One region of the Streptomyces sp. NPDC001980 genome, then DNA from elsewhere that is predicted to be linked to it. Evidence: riboswitches for the same ligand, from Rfam matches in the RefSeq annotation. Region 1 holds a riboswitch; each other region holds the start of a gene.
The links. A riboswitch is a leader RNA that binds a small molecule or an ion and turns the genes downstream of it on or off. The one in region 1 is predicted to bind cyclic di-AMP.
Positions count from the first base shown of each region.

Region 2: linked by a shared signal. The riboswitch ahead of ABT137_RS12425 (M23 family metallopeptidase) and the one ahead of ABT137_RS51085 (C40 family peptidase) in region 1 are both predicted to bind cyclic di-AMP.
Region 3: linked by a shared signal. The riboswitch ahead of ABT137_RS16665 (transglycosylase SLT domain-containing protein) and the one ahead of ABT137_RS51085 (C40 family peptidase) in region 1 are both predicted to bind cyclic di-AMP.

Region 1 covers NZ_JBEOYD010000026.1:93,813-98,450, reverse strand. Annotated here, with positions in the region: gene ABT137_RS32835 (DUF1996 domain-containing protein) at 1-1,453, opposite strand, end outside; cyclic di-AMP (ydaO/yuaA leader) riboswitch at 1,860-2,037, shown strand; gene ABT137_RS51085 (C40 family peptidase) at 2,048-4,252, shown strand; gene ABT137_RS32825 (NAD-dependent epimerase/dehydratase family protein) at 4,269-4,638, opposite strand, start outside.
Region 2 covers NZ_JBEOYD010000006.1:339,168-343,805, forward strand. Annotated here, with positions in the region: gene ABT137_RS12410 (nuclear transport factor 2 family protein) at 1-133, shown strand, start outside; gene ABT137_RS12415 (MBL fold metallo-hydrolase) at 191-985, shown strand; tRNA gene ABT137_RS12420 (tRNA-Met) at 1,079-1,152, shown strand; cyclic di-AMP (ydaO/yuaA leader) riboswitch at 1,563-1,721, shown strand; gene ABT137_RS12425 (M23 family metallopeptidase) at 1,731-2,768, shown strand; gene ABT137_RS12430 (aldo/keto reductase) at 2,959-3,921, shown strand; gene ABT137_RS12435 (PrsW family intramembrane metalloprotease) at 4,021-4,638, opposite strand, start outside.
Region 3 covers NZ_JBEOYD010000009.1:223,535-228,172, forward strand. Annotated here, with positions in the region: gene ABT137_RS16655 (FAD-dependent oxidoreductase) at 1-655, shown strand, start outside; gene ABT137_RS16660 (HAD family hydrolase) at 1,159-1,965, shown strand; gene ABT137_RS16665 (transglycosylase SLT domain-containing protein) at 2,007-2,495, opposite strand; cyclic di-AMP (ydaO/yuaA leader) riboswitch at 2,499-2,697, opposite strand; gene ABT137_RS16670 (polyprenyl synthetase family protein) at 4,164-4,638, shown strand, end outside.

The DNA of each region.
Region 1 (4,638 bases):
CGCTCTGGGACGGCGGCTGCTCGCCGGCCCCCGCACCGCACGTGCGGCCGGAGTTGATGCAGTCGACCATCGTCCGCATCAGGCTCTCGTCGAAGACGTTGATGAAGTCTCCGTGGTCGGTGACCGGCTTGTGCAGCTGCTCGGGGAACGAGTCCACCGCGAACAGCGGGACCGTACGGCCGCCGTCCTGGAGGCTCGGCGCGTCCACGGCGTAGACGATGCGCTGCACCAGCTGCGGGATGGCCTGGAAGCCGGCCGGGCAGCTCCCGTCGGGGGCCTCGAACGCCACGTGGGTGCGGTGGTTGGCGCTGTCGATGTTCCGGCCGTCCCAGCAGCTCTGGAACCTGAACGTGCGCACGACGTCACTGCCCGACGGGCAGAGTGGGTACTTGTCCTTGAGCTGCCGGTCCTCGTAACCGGTGCAGCTCCAGGAGGCGTTGGCGTTGGCCGGGCCGTTGACGAACGCCTTGGCGTCGCCGGTGATGATGCGCAGCAGCCGCGGCATCTCGGTGACCTTGGAGGTCGGGTTGCCCTCGAAGGTCAGCGTGACCTCCTTCGCCGTCACGATCTGCCCGGCGTTGCCCTCGGTGCCGCCGCCCGGCTTGTCGGCGTCCCGCTCCTGCTTGCCGTTCTGCAGCCGCAGCACGGGCCAGTAGTACGTGGACTTGTCGCCCTGGTCCGCGCAGCTGGTGTCGGCGTTCGCGAGGTCCTGGTCGCTGGCGAAGGCGTTGTTGGACTGGTTGCCGATGTAGTCGTGGAAGTGGTGGGCGCCGTTGGAGACACCGGGCGCGACGATCACGTTGTCCGAGTTGAACAGTCCGTTCGCGTTGACGCCACAGCTGGAGGAGAAGGTGCCGGTGGAGCCGCCGGGCTGCTCGGCCGGGGTCGAGACGTTGGGCTGGACGGAGGTGATGTCCGCGTAGTCGGCGGCGACCGGGCCGTTGCCGCCCTGGCCGCCGGCGCCGGTGCCCTGGCTCGGCGCGGCGCTGCCCTGGCCGCTCTGGCTCGGCGTGGCACCGTCCTGGGGGGTGGCCGACTGCCCGTCGCCCTGGTTCGAGGAGCGCAGGGTGCAGGCGGCGAGGTCGTCGAGGCCCTGCGGGCGGTCGCCCTCGCGGTCGATGGCGTCCGCGATGCGCTGGATCGACTCGGACCGCTTCTCCTTCAGCGGGTCGATGATCGCCTGGTCGGCGACGCCGGGGTTCTGCTCGATCTCGGCGGCGGACGCCGTGAGTTGCTGGTAGGCGGCCGCGATCTGCTGGTCCAGCTGGGCGAGTTCACGGTCGACGTCGGCCCGGGCGCCGTCGGGCACCGCCGTGAGCCGGCTGCCGACGTCGGGGCAGTAGATCGTGGGCGCGGACAGCACCTGGCCGGTGGCGACCTGGCCCTGGTCTCCGCCGCTCTCGGTGGCCGAGGCATAGACGTTCACCGCGACCAGTCCTCCGCCGCCGAGCATCAGGGCGACCGCTGCGAAGGTCGCGCGTTGTGCGCCGGTCGGGCGTCTGCGCCTGTTGGGTCTCAAGGTCGTTCCCCTGCATGTCGTGGGCGGCCGGGCATAGAAATCCCCCGCCCTATACGACACGTGACGCCACTGTGTTCAACAGACCCACGAATTCACGGTGACCTCACAGAAAGCGGGCGTTCCGGAGCAGGGGGACGCGACCGACGGCAACGCCTCGGTGACCCTGCGAATGCAATGGAAGCGCGCGAAATGCCGTGCCCTACGGTCGAGTTTCGAACGCTACGACGAACATCACAATTACGTATCGGACATTAGCCACTTCAACCTTCACACGAGTGACACAAGTTGGCTAAGTTGACGGGCAAGCCGCTCGGCTCCCCCCGGCGAATCCCGTCGGGCCGCGCGGCCTCCGCCGAGTCCGGTGCCCCTCAGGGGCGGATCCGGAGCCGGGGACCCAACCGAACACTGGGGTGAATCGGCCGACCGTCCGCAAGGGCAGAGGCCGTAGGGCATGCCTTCCGGACTTCACCGCGCCCGAACCCGACAGCTAACTCGGTAGGCGGAGTACGGAAGGAGCACGACCCCTCAATGGCGCCCGAAAGCCGTGACGAGGTTCGACAGCGGATCGACAGCCTCTACGACCAGGCCGAGAACGCCACCGGGAACTACAACGCCACCCGTGCGATGAGCGGGGGCTCGCGTTCACGCGGCGTCCCGCTGTTCAAGCGGCCCCGTCGCGACGACCCGGGCCTCGACAACATCGCCCGGGAGTGGTTCGAGGGGGCGCGTTCGAAGCTGGGGCCGAGCGTGCCGGCCGCACTTCCGTCCGACCGGCAGCCCGACCGACCCGGCCCGCGGCGGCCCGTCAGCTCCATGGCCGCCGACCTGCTCGGCCAGCTGGAGGACTCCGGACCGGCCCGGCTGGAGCTGACCGCGGGGCCGTCCGCGCAGAGCGAGATCGAGGTCGTCCGCGAGCTGCCGGCGCGCCCGAGGCTGGAGTTGACGGCGGGGCCCGCGACGGCGCTGCCGGCGGCGCCTTCGGGTGCGCCGAGGGCGCTGCCCGCCGCCGCGCCGCAGCGAGCCACGCCGGGTACCTCCAAGACCAAGAACCAGCTCAAGCTCGCCAAGGCGCGCGAGGTGCTGTTCCAGCGCACCGGGCAGCGCGCGATCGCCGCCCTCGACCCGGCACCGGCCCCGATCCCGGTCGCCCAGGCCGCTCCGGCGGCGCCCAGTCCCTGGCCCACGCCCGAGGCCCAGGTCCCGGCGCAGCAGTGGCAGGCTCCCGCGGTCGGCATACCGAACCAGCGCACCGGCAGCGGCTCCTTCCGGGGCGACTCGGCCGCCGCCACGCGCGCGCTCCCGGCGGTGACCGAGACGGGCGGCATCCCGATCGTGTCCCCGTCGGACACCGGTACCTTCCGCATCATGACCCCGGGGGGTGCCGACAGCGCCCCGACCCGGGCCGCGGCGGACGCGGGCGGCTTCCGCGTCATGACCCCGGGCGGTTCGGGCGGCGGGACCTACCAGACCGCGTCCACCATGGACGCGGGCACCGCCCAGGGTCCGGCCCCGTCCCCGGGGGACACCGGTTCCTTCCGCATCATGACGCCGGGTGCCACGGGCTCGTTCCCGATGCCGACCCCGGGCGACGCGGGCGCCGTCCCGACCCCGGACCCCATGAGCACGAGCGCCTTCCCGACCGCGGACCCCATGGCGAGCACCAGCGTCTTCCCGACGGCGGCTCCCACGAACACGGGCGCCTTCCCGACCGCCGCCCCCACGGACAGCGGCGTCTTCCCGACCGCGGCGCCCGCCCCGGCCCCCGGCCCGATGGACCCCGGCGGCTTCCGGGTCATGTCGCCGAACGCGCCTGCCGCCTACGCCGACATCCCTCCGGTCGCCGCCGACACCGCCTACGCCTACGCCGCGTACCCCACGGCGGCTCCCGTCGCCCCCGCGACGCCGATGGCCACCATGCCGCCGGCCGCGCCCTTCGCCGCGGCACCCGCCGCCGACATGTACGGCTCCTACGCGGCAGGCATGCAGCCCGACGGCGCCTACGCCTACGCCTACGCCGCCACCATGGCCATGCCCACGGCGATGGCAGCGCCCGCCGCCGCTATGCCCGCGCAGATGCCCGCGCAGATGGGGGCACCCATGGCGGCCCCGATGACAGCGCCCATGACGGCACCCCTCGCACCGGCGATGGCCGCGATGCCGACGGCCATGACCGCGCCGCCCGAGGCGATGATGGCGGCCCCGCCCACCATGGCGATGCCCACTGCCGCCCCCGCCCCGGTCGTCACCGCCCCGCTCCCCACCACGCCCCTGCCGACCGCACCCCCGCAGGTCCCCGCCCCGGTTCTCCCCGCGGCCGCGCCCGGCGCCTACGCCGACCCCGGCGTCTTCCTCCAGCCGGGCGCCGGGGCCGAGCCGGGCAAGGCCATGAAGGCGCTGGCGTTCGCGCGGGAGCAGATAGGCCGGCCGTGTGTCTGGGGAGCGACCGGGCCGGGGGCGTACGACGCCTCCAGCCTGACCCAGGCCGCCTGGCGCGCCGCCGGCGTATCGCTGCCGCGCACCGCGCCGGAGCAGACCCTGGCCGGCACCCCGATCACGCTGGCCGCCGTCGAGCCCGGTGACCTGGTCTTCTTCTTCGACGACGACAGTCACGTCGGGATCTACGCGGGCGGCGGCGCGATGGTGCACGCGCCGAGCCCCGGGGCGCTCATCCGCGAGGAGTCGATCTACAACGCCGGGGAGTCGGCGATCCACCGCGTGATCCGCCCGGCCTGACCCCCGGCCGTCGGGCTCAGACCCTCCGCCGCCGGGTGCGCCAGCTCTCGTGGTGGTCCAGGAGGGTCTCCTCGACGGGCCGGTAGGCGAGGCCCAGTTCGTTGACGCTGCGGCCGTTGTCGACGCGGAAGCGGATGCCGAGGTGGTTGCGTATGTAGTCCTGGGTCAGGCCGAAGAGCGGGCCCAGGACCCGTACCGGCCCGTGCGGGAGTGCGGTGCGCGGCAGGCGCGGGTCCCACGGGTGGCGGGTGCGGATGATCCGGGACATCTCGTGGAAGGACGTCATCGTCTCGTTGGCCACGATGTAACGGCCGCCGGCCGCCGGGTTCTCCGCGGCCGCGATGTGCGCGTCGGCCACGTCGCGGACGTCCGCGGTCGTGAAGCTG
Region 2 (4,638 bases), on a different contig from region 1:
CCAGAACAGCCCCTCGGACCTGGGCACCTCGGTGTACGAGATCTTCCGGGTGCGCCACGGCAGGATCGTCGAGCACTGGGCGCTCACCCAGGCCGTCCCGGCCACCTCGGTGAACGGCAACAGCATGTTCTGAGCAGCCCGTTCACGATCCTCCCCCGTCGTCCATCCCCCTTCCCGAGAGCAGAGCGCCATGCGCCAGTCCCGCCCCCGATCCGCCCACCCCGGCGCCGGCCCGGAGGTCGCTCCAGGCGTTGTCCGGCTGGGTGACCCCCTCGTCAACTTCTACCTGGTGGATCACCCGGACGGGCTGACCCTCGTCGACGCCGGCCTGCCCGGACAGCGGCGCACGCTCCTCGACCACCTGGCCGCCGCGGGACGGAGCCCGGCCGACATCCGGGCCGTCCTGATCACCCACGCGCACCCCGATCACACCGGTCTCACGGCGGAGCTCCAGCAGGCCGGCGCGGAGGTGTGGGTCCACGAGGACGACCGGGCCATGCTCATGGACGGCCCGCGCAAGGCCATGCGGCACGCCAAGTCCGAACGCTCCCCGCTGCCGTACCTCGTCCGCCGTCCCGCCGCGCTCGCCACCATGGTGACCATGGCCCGCCAGGGCGCCTTCACCGCACCGCCGCCCGCCCGGGCACGCACGTTCGGCGACGGTGCGCGGCTGGACGGCGTGCCCGGGCGGCCGCAGGCGGTCGCGCTGCCCGGCCACACCCCCGGCAGCACCGGCTTCCACTTCCCCGACCAGGGCCTGCTCTTCACCGGCGACGCCCTGGTCACCCAGGAGGCCTTCACCGGGCACACCGGCCCCTGCCTGGTCTGCCGTGCCTTCACCCACGACTCCGCCGCCGCCCTCGCGTCGCTGGACGGCATCGCCGGCCTGTCCAAGGACACCGTCCTGCTGCCGGGGCACGGTCAGCCGTTCGACGGCGGCCCCCGCGAGGCGGTCGCCCAGGCCCGGCATTTCGGCGTCCACTGACCCCACGGCGGCCCCCGCCGCCCCTCCGCCGACCCCGTGAGTCTTCACCCGTGTGACTTCCCCTCTTCCGATGGCGTATGCTGGTGTCACCGACGCGGGGTGGAGCAGCTCGGTAGCTCGCTGGGCTCATAACCCAGAGGTCGCAGGTTCAAATCCTGTCCCCGCTACTGAAACTCAGGGCCGGAATCCAAGAATTCGAGGATTCCGGCCCTGAGTCATGCCCAGGTCTGTGTTCCTCATCACGCACGTCCACCGGCCGCGTTCCTGCGCGCCACCGGCGGCGGCATGGCGGACGACATGGCACTGCTCGCCGTACGACGGCCCTGAGCGGGGTGTGGTCACGGTCGGTGTCCGGATGACCGCCCTGCGCATAACAACTGAGTCGCCATCAAAACCTGTGTGACTCCTGAGCTGAGCGGTGGGCACCGTCGACTCGACCGTTTTTGACCGGTCGTGGCAGGTAAGTCCAAGCTTTGAAAGCTTAATGATCAAGACGAACGGCTTGGAATCTGGTAGCCGGGTCTATTAACGTTCGATAACGCAGCGCGGTCGTCCCAGCCGTCACCCGCGACGGCTCCGTGCGCACGCGCCGAATCCCGCAAGGGAACCGGGGAACCACCACCTTGGGGTGAATCGCACGGCTACCGCCGGGTACGAAACGGCCGGTATACGCGCGTAGGAGACCTTCCCGCTCCGAACCCGTCAGCTAACCCGGTAGGCGGCGGAAGGAAAGGAGTGCGCCCGCGTGGCGTCCAACCCGCCTGCTCCGACAGCCCCCTTCGTGCCCAGCCAGCGTCAGCCCGACACCTTCGGCTACGGCGGCTACCGCGCCGACGAGGGCCCCTTCGAGGAGTGGAACCCCACCGAGGAGTCCCTCTCCGCGGTACGCGGCCGGCACCGGGTCGCCAAGCAGAAGGGCGGCGGGCTCGCCCGCAGCTCCACGGTTCTCGGCGTCGGCGTCATAGCCGCCGTCGGCGCGGGCGGCATGGCCAGCGCCAACACCGGCAAGCCGCCGGTCTCCATCTCGCTGCCCGACCTGCCGTCCTCCGTCGACTCGCTGCTCGGCGAGGACGGCGGCCACCAGGCCACCCAGACCACGCTCAGCAGCGTCACCACGACGACCGCCACCGACTCGGACTCCTCCTCGTCCGACGCCGGCGAGGCGCTGCGCAGCCGGATCATCGCCCAGGCCGCGCAGCAGCAGAACCAGCTCGACACCAAGGCCAGCGCCAAGGCCGTCGCCGCCGCCGACAAGGCGGTCGCGGACGCCGAGGCCAAGGCGGAGAAGGCGGCCGCGGCCAAGGCCGCCGACGCCAAGGAGAAGGCCGAGGCCTCCGCGAAGCAGAAGGCCGAGCAGGCCCGCCTCGCCGAGCTGGCCAAGCAGTACACGCTGCCCGTCGTCTCGTACACGATCACCGGCACCTTCGGCCAGGCCGGCTCCATGTGGGCCTCCGGCTACCACACCGGCCTCGACTTCGCCGCGCCCACCGGCACGCTGATCAAGGCCGTGCACAGCGGCACGGTCACCGAGGCGGGCTGGGCCGGCTCCTACGGCTACCGCACGATCATCACCCTGGACGACGGCACCGAGCTGTGGTTCTGCCACCAGTCCTCGATCGGCGTCAAGGTCGGCCAGAAGGTCGCCACCGGCGACGTCATCGGCCGCGTGGGCGCCACCGGCAACGTGACCGGCCCGCACCTCCACCTGGAGGTCCACCCGAACGGCCAGGCCACCGCCATCGACCCGATGACCTGGCTGCGCGGCAAGGGCCTCAACCCCTGACCCTGGCCCTGACCAGGACCCGGACCTCACCTTCCGGCCTCCGGCGGCCCTGACGGCAACCCCCCGGCGTCAGGGCCGCCGGTCTGCCTGCCACGCCTCGGGCAGGCGGTGCGCCTTCAGCCGTGCGCCTTTACAAGAACTTCGTGTTGCACCGGCATGGGGTGCCCGGCGACGCGTGTTGAAGTGAAGTATGAGTGCTTCTTCCGCTTCCCCGTCCCTCCGCAAGCTCGGCGCCTCCGACCTGGAGGTCTTCCCGCTCGCCCTCGGCGGCAACGTCTTCGGCTGGACCGCCGACGAGGCCACCTCCTTCGCCGTCCTCGACGCCTACGCCGCCGCGGGCGGCAACTTCGTCGACACCGCCGACTCGTACACGGCGTGGATCGAGGGCAACAAGGGCGGCGAGTCCGAGACGATCATCGGCAAGTGGGTCAAGGCGCGCGGCAACCGCGACGACGTCGTCATCGCGACGAAGGTCAGCCAGCACCCCGAGTACCTGGGCCTGTCCGCCGCCAACATCAAGGCCGCCGCGGACGCCTCCCTGCGCCGTCTCGGCACCGACCACATCGACCTGTACTACACGCACTTCGACAAGCCCGAGATCCCGGTCGAGGAGATCATCGGTGCGCTGGACGAGCTGGTGCGGGCGGGCAAGGTCCGGCACATCGCCGCGTCCAACATCACGCCGGAGCGACTCCAGGAGTCCCTGGACTTCTCCGACCGCGAGGGCCTCGCCCGGTACGTGGCCCTCCAGCCCCACTACAACCTGGTCTCCCGCGACACCTACGAGGGCCCCCTCCAGGACCTGGCCTCCCGCACCGGCCTCGCGGCCGTTCCCTACTTCTCGCTGGCCGCCGGCTTCCTTACCGGCAAGTACCGCCCCGGTACGACGGTCGACAGCGTGCGAGCGGGCCGCGCCGCCCAGTACGCCGAGTCGGAGCGCGGCCAGAAGGTGCTGGCGGCCCTGGACGAGATCGCCGCGGCCCACGAGGCCCCGATCCCCACGGTCGCCCTGGCCTGGCTGGCAGCCCAGCCCACCATCACGGCCCCGATCGCCTCGGCCCGCACCCTCGAACAGCTCCCGCCCCTGCTGGGCGTGGCGGACCTGACGCTGACGGACGAGGAACTGACGAAGCTGACGACGGCTTCGGCCTGACGGCTTCCGCTCCCTCGTTCTTTTCTCTTTTCCGCCGCAACGGCGCTCAGCCCCCACGGCGCATTCCGGCGGTGCCGAGCCGTCCGCGACTCCGGAGCACTAGCTCCGATACGGGTTGTAGGCCGGATACGGCACCGCCGCCCCGTAAGCCGACGGCGCATAACCGGCGTACACCGGCCGCCACCCGCCCGGCGCAGCCGTCCGCGCCGCGTACTCCAGGGCCGGCCGCACCAGCTCCCGTCGGTTCCACAGCTCCGTGAGGAGCTCCCGTTCCCGCACCACGAAGTCGGCCCCCGCCCGCCCCCGCTGCCCCCGGCGCCGCAGCAGCGCCAGCGTCGTCGCGTATCCCTCGTACTCGGTGACCGCCCGCCCCGCCGCCTTCCCGAAGTGGTACGCGGCGTACTCCCGGGCCATCTGGCGCGCCCGCATCGACCCGAGCACGAACGGCTCGGCCACCCCCAGCCACCCGGCGTAGACGTAGGCCGGCAGCTCCTCCCGTACGGTCCGCAGCTCGCGCTGCCGCGTCCAGACGGCCAGCCAGGTCAGCAGCCCGAACGTGGGCACCATGAACATGCCGTACACGGCGAAGAACCCGTACTGCCCGAACGTCGAGGACCCGTTCCAGAACGCGTGCATGCTCATCGCGAGCAGCAGCCCGGCGACCGGCACCAGCACGCGCCGCGCCCGCTGCCGCTCGCCGGAGAGCGCGGCGATGCC
Region 3 (4,638 bases), on a different contig from region 1:
GATCGTCGTCGGCGCCGGGCAGTCCGCGCTGGAGACGGCGGCCCTCGCCGCCGAGGCCGGCGCCCAGGTGCGGGTGGTCTCGCGAGGGCGTGGCAAGGTCGCCTTCGGCGCCCCGCCCTGGGACCAGCCGAAGCTGCGCCCTGAGTCGCCGTTCGGCCGGGCCTGGTCCCTGTGGGCACTCAGCTACTACCCGCACCCCTACCGCTACCTCCCGGCGCAGACCCGCCACTACCTGGTCCGCCGGGTGCTCGGCCCGCTCGGCGCCTGGTGGCTGCGCGACCGTTTCGAAGGCAAGGTCCAGGTCCGCGAGGTCGCCGCTGTGACCGGCGCCGACACCTCCGGCGGTGCTCCGGTCCTCACCGTCCGCACCCACGACGGCGGCATCGACCGCCTCACCGCCGACCACGTCATAGCCGCCACCGGCTACCGCGTGGACACCGCCGCGATGGACTTCCTGGGCGCCGAGCTGCGCACCCGGGTCGCCGTCACGCGCGGCGCCCCGAGACTCGGCGCCGGATACGTCTCCTCCGTACCCGGCCTGTACTTCACGGGCCTCCCGGCGGCGGCGTCGTACGGCCCGGTGATGCGGTTCGTGTGCGGTACGGCGTTCGCCTCACCGCGCCTCGCCGGCCACCTGGCAGCGGCCCACGCCTGACACCCCGGGGCCCGACCGTCACCCGGCCCCCGAGGGCCACACCTCCTCCTCGGCTGCCCGCAGCCGGGCCAGGAACTCCTCGACCGACCCGGGCGGCCTGGCCGCTCCCCCCCGCAGCCTCGCCCTGGGCCTCCCGGCCCGGGTAGGGGTAGTACATGCCGAAGACCACCACCGGCAGCGGCCGCCCGAGGATCTTCTCGATCTGGCCGCCGTCGTGCGGATCCCGGGCCTGCCGGATGCCCGGGTCGGCGAAGTCCAGCCCCAACCACCGGTGCGCGGCGTCCAGTTCGGCCGCATCGCCGTCCCCGTCGAACCAGAGTCCGAGCCGCCGGCCCTCCTCGACGTACAGCGCATCGCCGGCCGGGCTCTCGGGGCAGGTGCCGAGCATCTCGTAAAACGTAACGCCCGCCACTGACAACGGCCCCATCACGGAGGCGGCGAAAGCCACTTGAGGCCGAAACGCACAGTGAGTCCCAGGGCCGTGCTGTCCGTATTCTCTGATCATGGTCGCACCCTCCCCGTACTCACTGATCGCCACCGACCTGGACGGCACGCTGCTGCGCGGCGACGACACGCTCTCGGAACGGTCGCTCGCCGCGCTCACGCGGGCCGGCCGGGCCGGTGCCCGGCACCTCGTGGTGACCGGCCGTCCGGCTCCGAGAGTGCGCCCACTCCTCGACGACCTCGGCTGCACGGGACTCGCGGTCTGCGGTCAGGGCGCGCAGGTGTACGACGCCGGCGCGGACCGGCTGCTGTGGTCGGTCACCCTGGACCGGGAACTGGCGGAGACCGCACTCGGCAAGATCGAGGCCGAGGTCGGCCAGGTGTACGCGGCGGTCGACCAGGACGGCGTGGACGGGCTCACGCTCATCGAGCCCGGCTATCTGATGCCCCATCCCACGCTGCCCGCGCTGCGCGTCGCCCGGCGCGACGACCTGTGGTGCGCGCCCATCAGCAAGGTGCTGCTGCGCCACCACACCCTGTCCGACGACGAACTGGCGACGACCGCCCGCTCGGTGGTCGGATCGCTGGCGACGGTCACGATGTCGGGGCCGGGGACTGTCGAACTGCAGCCGTGCGGGGTGACCAAGGCGACCGGGCTCGCGCTGGCCGCCGACCGTCTGGGGCTCAGCCCCGGACAGGCCATCGCCTTCGGCGACATGCCCAACGACATCCCGATGTTCGAGTGGGCGGCCTACGGGGTGGCGATGGCCAACGCCCACCCTGAACTCAAGGCGATGGCCGACGAGATCACCGCGTCGAACGAGGACGACGGCATCGCCGTCGTCCTCGAAAGACTCTTCGACTGATCCAGGACGTCTGACCTGGGACGTCTGATCCGGGACGTCGGTCAGTACGCCCCGTGGACGTTGTCGATCGAGCCGTACCGCGCGGCGGCGTAGTTGCAGGCGGCGGTGATGTTCGCGACCGGGTCGTAGATGTCGAACGACGTGCCGTCCACGTGGTAGGCCTTGAACGTCGGGTCGATCACCTGGAGCAGGCCCTTGGACGGGATGCCCTTGGCCGCGTTGGAGTCCCAGAGGTTGATGGCCCGCGGGTTGCCGGAGGACTCCCGCATCAGGTTGCGGTAGATGCCGTTGTAGGTGCCTGGTATGTGCTTCTCCGCCATGATGGCGAGCGACTCCCGGATCCAGCCGTCGAGGTTGTTCGGGTACCCGGCGAGAGTCGTCGAGGCCGTCGTGCTGGAGGAGGTGGCGGCGGAGGCGGACGCGGCCCCGATGAGCGGCAGGGCGAGGACGGCGGCGCCGGTGCCGGCGACGACGAGCGTACGGATGATGCTGTTACGGCGGGGACGGCGGTGCTGAGCGGCAGCAGGCATGGCGAAGTTCCTCTCCGTCGCCTGCGAGGTGAGCTGTCGGGTTCGGGCCCGGGGAGTGCCCGGCCGCACCGTCCGAAGGCGATGCGACTTCACCCCTAGCCGTTCCGGAACGACGTCTGTTCTGTGACGTCGGCCGCCCGGTCCGGCGACTTACCTGGGTCCCCCGCTCCTGCCGTGCGAATGAACTCGTCGATGGGTCAGTACGGGCGGCGGCAGGATTCGGCGTCCGCCCGGCGAGCCGGAACGTATGCGAGAGCACATGTCCGGAACAAGAGGCTGATTCACACAACATGCCGATTGAACTTGATCTGCGTCGTATGGGGCGCTTGATCCTTTGCGGCTGCCAACCTTCAACTGGCCCACAGGGAAAGGAAAGGAAGGGTTGCCTTACAGCCCTTGCGTCACCCGGGCCCACGTGACCTACTTCACGAAATCGCAATAACGGCAAATCAGACATGAGGGATGCGTGGAATCCGCCTTTTTCCTGGTTCGGGGGGGAGTCGCCTCGCGCACATTCGTGCGGATTGCCTCTGTGGGGCGCGTGGAACGGTTCTCGATATGGGCAATTTCTACGAGTAGTCCGAATTGCCGGTTTGTGTGGATGATCGGCTGAGTGCGGGTGGAACCCGGGAGGGGGCGTGCTGACGACTGTCCTGCTCGCTCGATCGGGTGCCTCTCCGGCGCACCCTCCGTCAACTTCGGAAGCCTCGGCTACGCGCGCGTGGCGCCGACCGGGCCCAACGGGGAGGTCGGGGCGGGCGGTTGACGGGGCCGGGTGTCCGGAGTGGTCGGGAGGGCGTCGGGGGTCGTTGCGTGTGTACGTGATTCTCGTCACGTCGGGGGAGGGGGGTGTGGAACCGGTGATCTCCGGTGGGCGTGTCCACCGTGAGGGCGGAACCTCCCCTGTGGTGCGCGTCGTTGTCATGGCGGCCGTCCCGGGCGGGAACCCGAACGTGCCGACGTTCCCGCGAGCCGGCGGGGAGGTGCGCGGGCGCCACGCGCGCGCAGGGATTGATCAGGGACGCCGTTCCGTCGGTCGAGGGGATGACGGTCGGGGGATGACGGTCAAGGAAATGCGGATCGAGGGGGTGGACCGAGGGAACGCGGACCGGGAGGACGCGGACCGGGAGGGCGTCGACCGGGAGGGCGTCGACCGGGAGGATGTCGACCGGGGGCGTAGGCCAACGAAACGCGGAGGGCGTCGTGCGTGGTCTCGTGGAGGAAGGGTGTACGGACGGGTGCGGGGTGTCGCCGTTCGTGCATCGGGTGCACCCGTCGGCTTGGGCGGGCGGCGGACGGGGTACGCCCGGGCAGGTGACGTCGGTCGGGGGAGGCGGGGCCGATTCCGGGCCGCAGTCGTCCGGAGGGCTCACCGCCGGACGGGCGCCCGGGTGCCACCCGGGATCCGAACCCGGCGCGGGGCCCGCTGCGGGACACGGCCTGGGCCTCGGTTCGGGACAACTGTCCGTACTTCCTGTTAAGTCAGTGGATGTCAGATCGTATCGGCTGATCAAAAACATAACGGTCATGATCCGATAGCGCCCGGGGTGTAACCGTGGGCGCTATCGGTGATCGAAACCTGACCGGATACGCTGACTTGAGTGATGGCAGCGACCTATCGACAAACCGTGTAATCGCCAGTAGACACCAGCAGACAGGAGACCCCTCGTGACCGTCGTCGGGCCGTTCGGGCTGAGCGTGCGGGACCAGGCTCTGGAAGCCGATGTCCAGGCCGGATTGACGGCTGTCGAGGAGGGCTTGCTAGAAGCCACCAAGAGCGAGGTCCCGTTCATCACGGAGGCCGCGCAGCACCTCGTACGGGCCGGGGGGAAGCGGTTCCGCCCGCTGCTGGTGATGCTTGCCGCGCAGTTCGGCGATCCGTACGCACCCGGTGTCGTGCCGTCGGCCGTCGTCGTCGAGCTCACCCATCTGGCCACGCTGTACCACGACGACGTCATGGACGAGGCCGCCGTGCGGCGCGGTGTCGACAGTGCCAACACCCGCTGGGGCAATTCGCTCGCCGTCCTCACTGGCGACTTCCTCTTTGCCCGAGCCTCCCAGATCCTCGCCGACCTCGGCCCCGAGGCGGTCCGGGTCCAGGCCCTCGCGTTCGAACGGCTGGTGACCGGTCAGATCCTGGAGA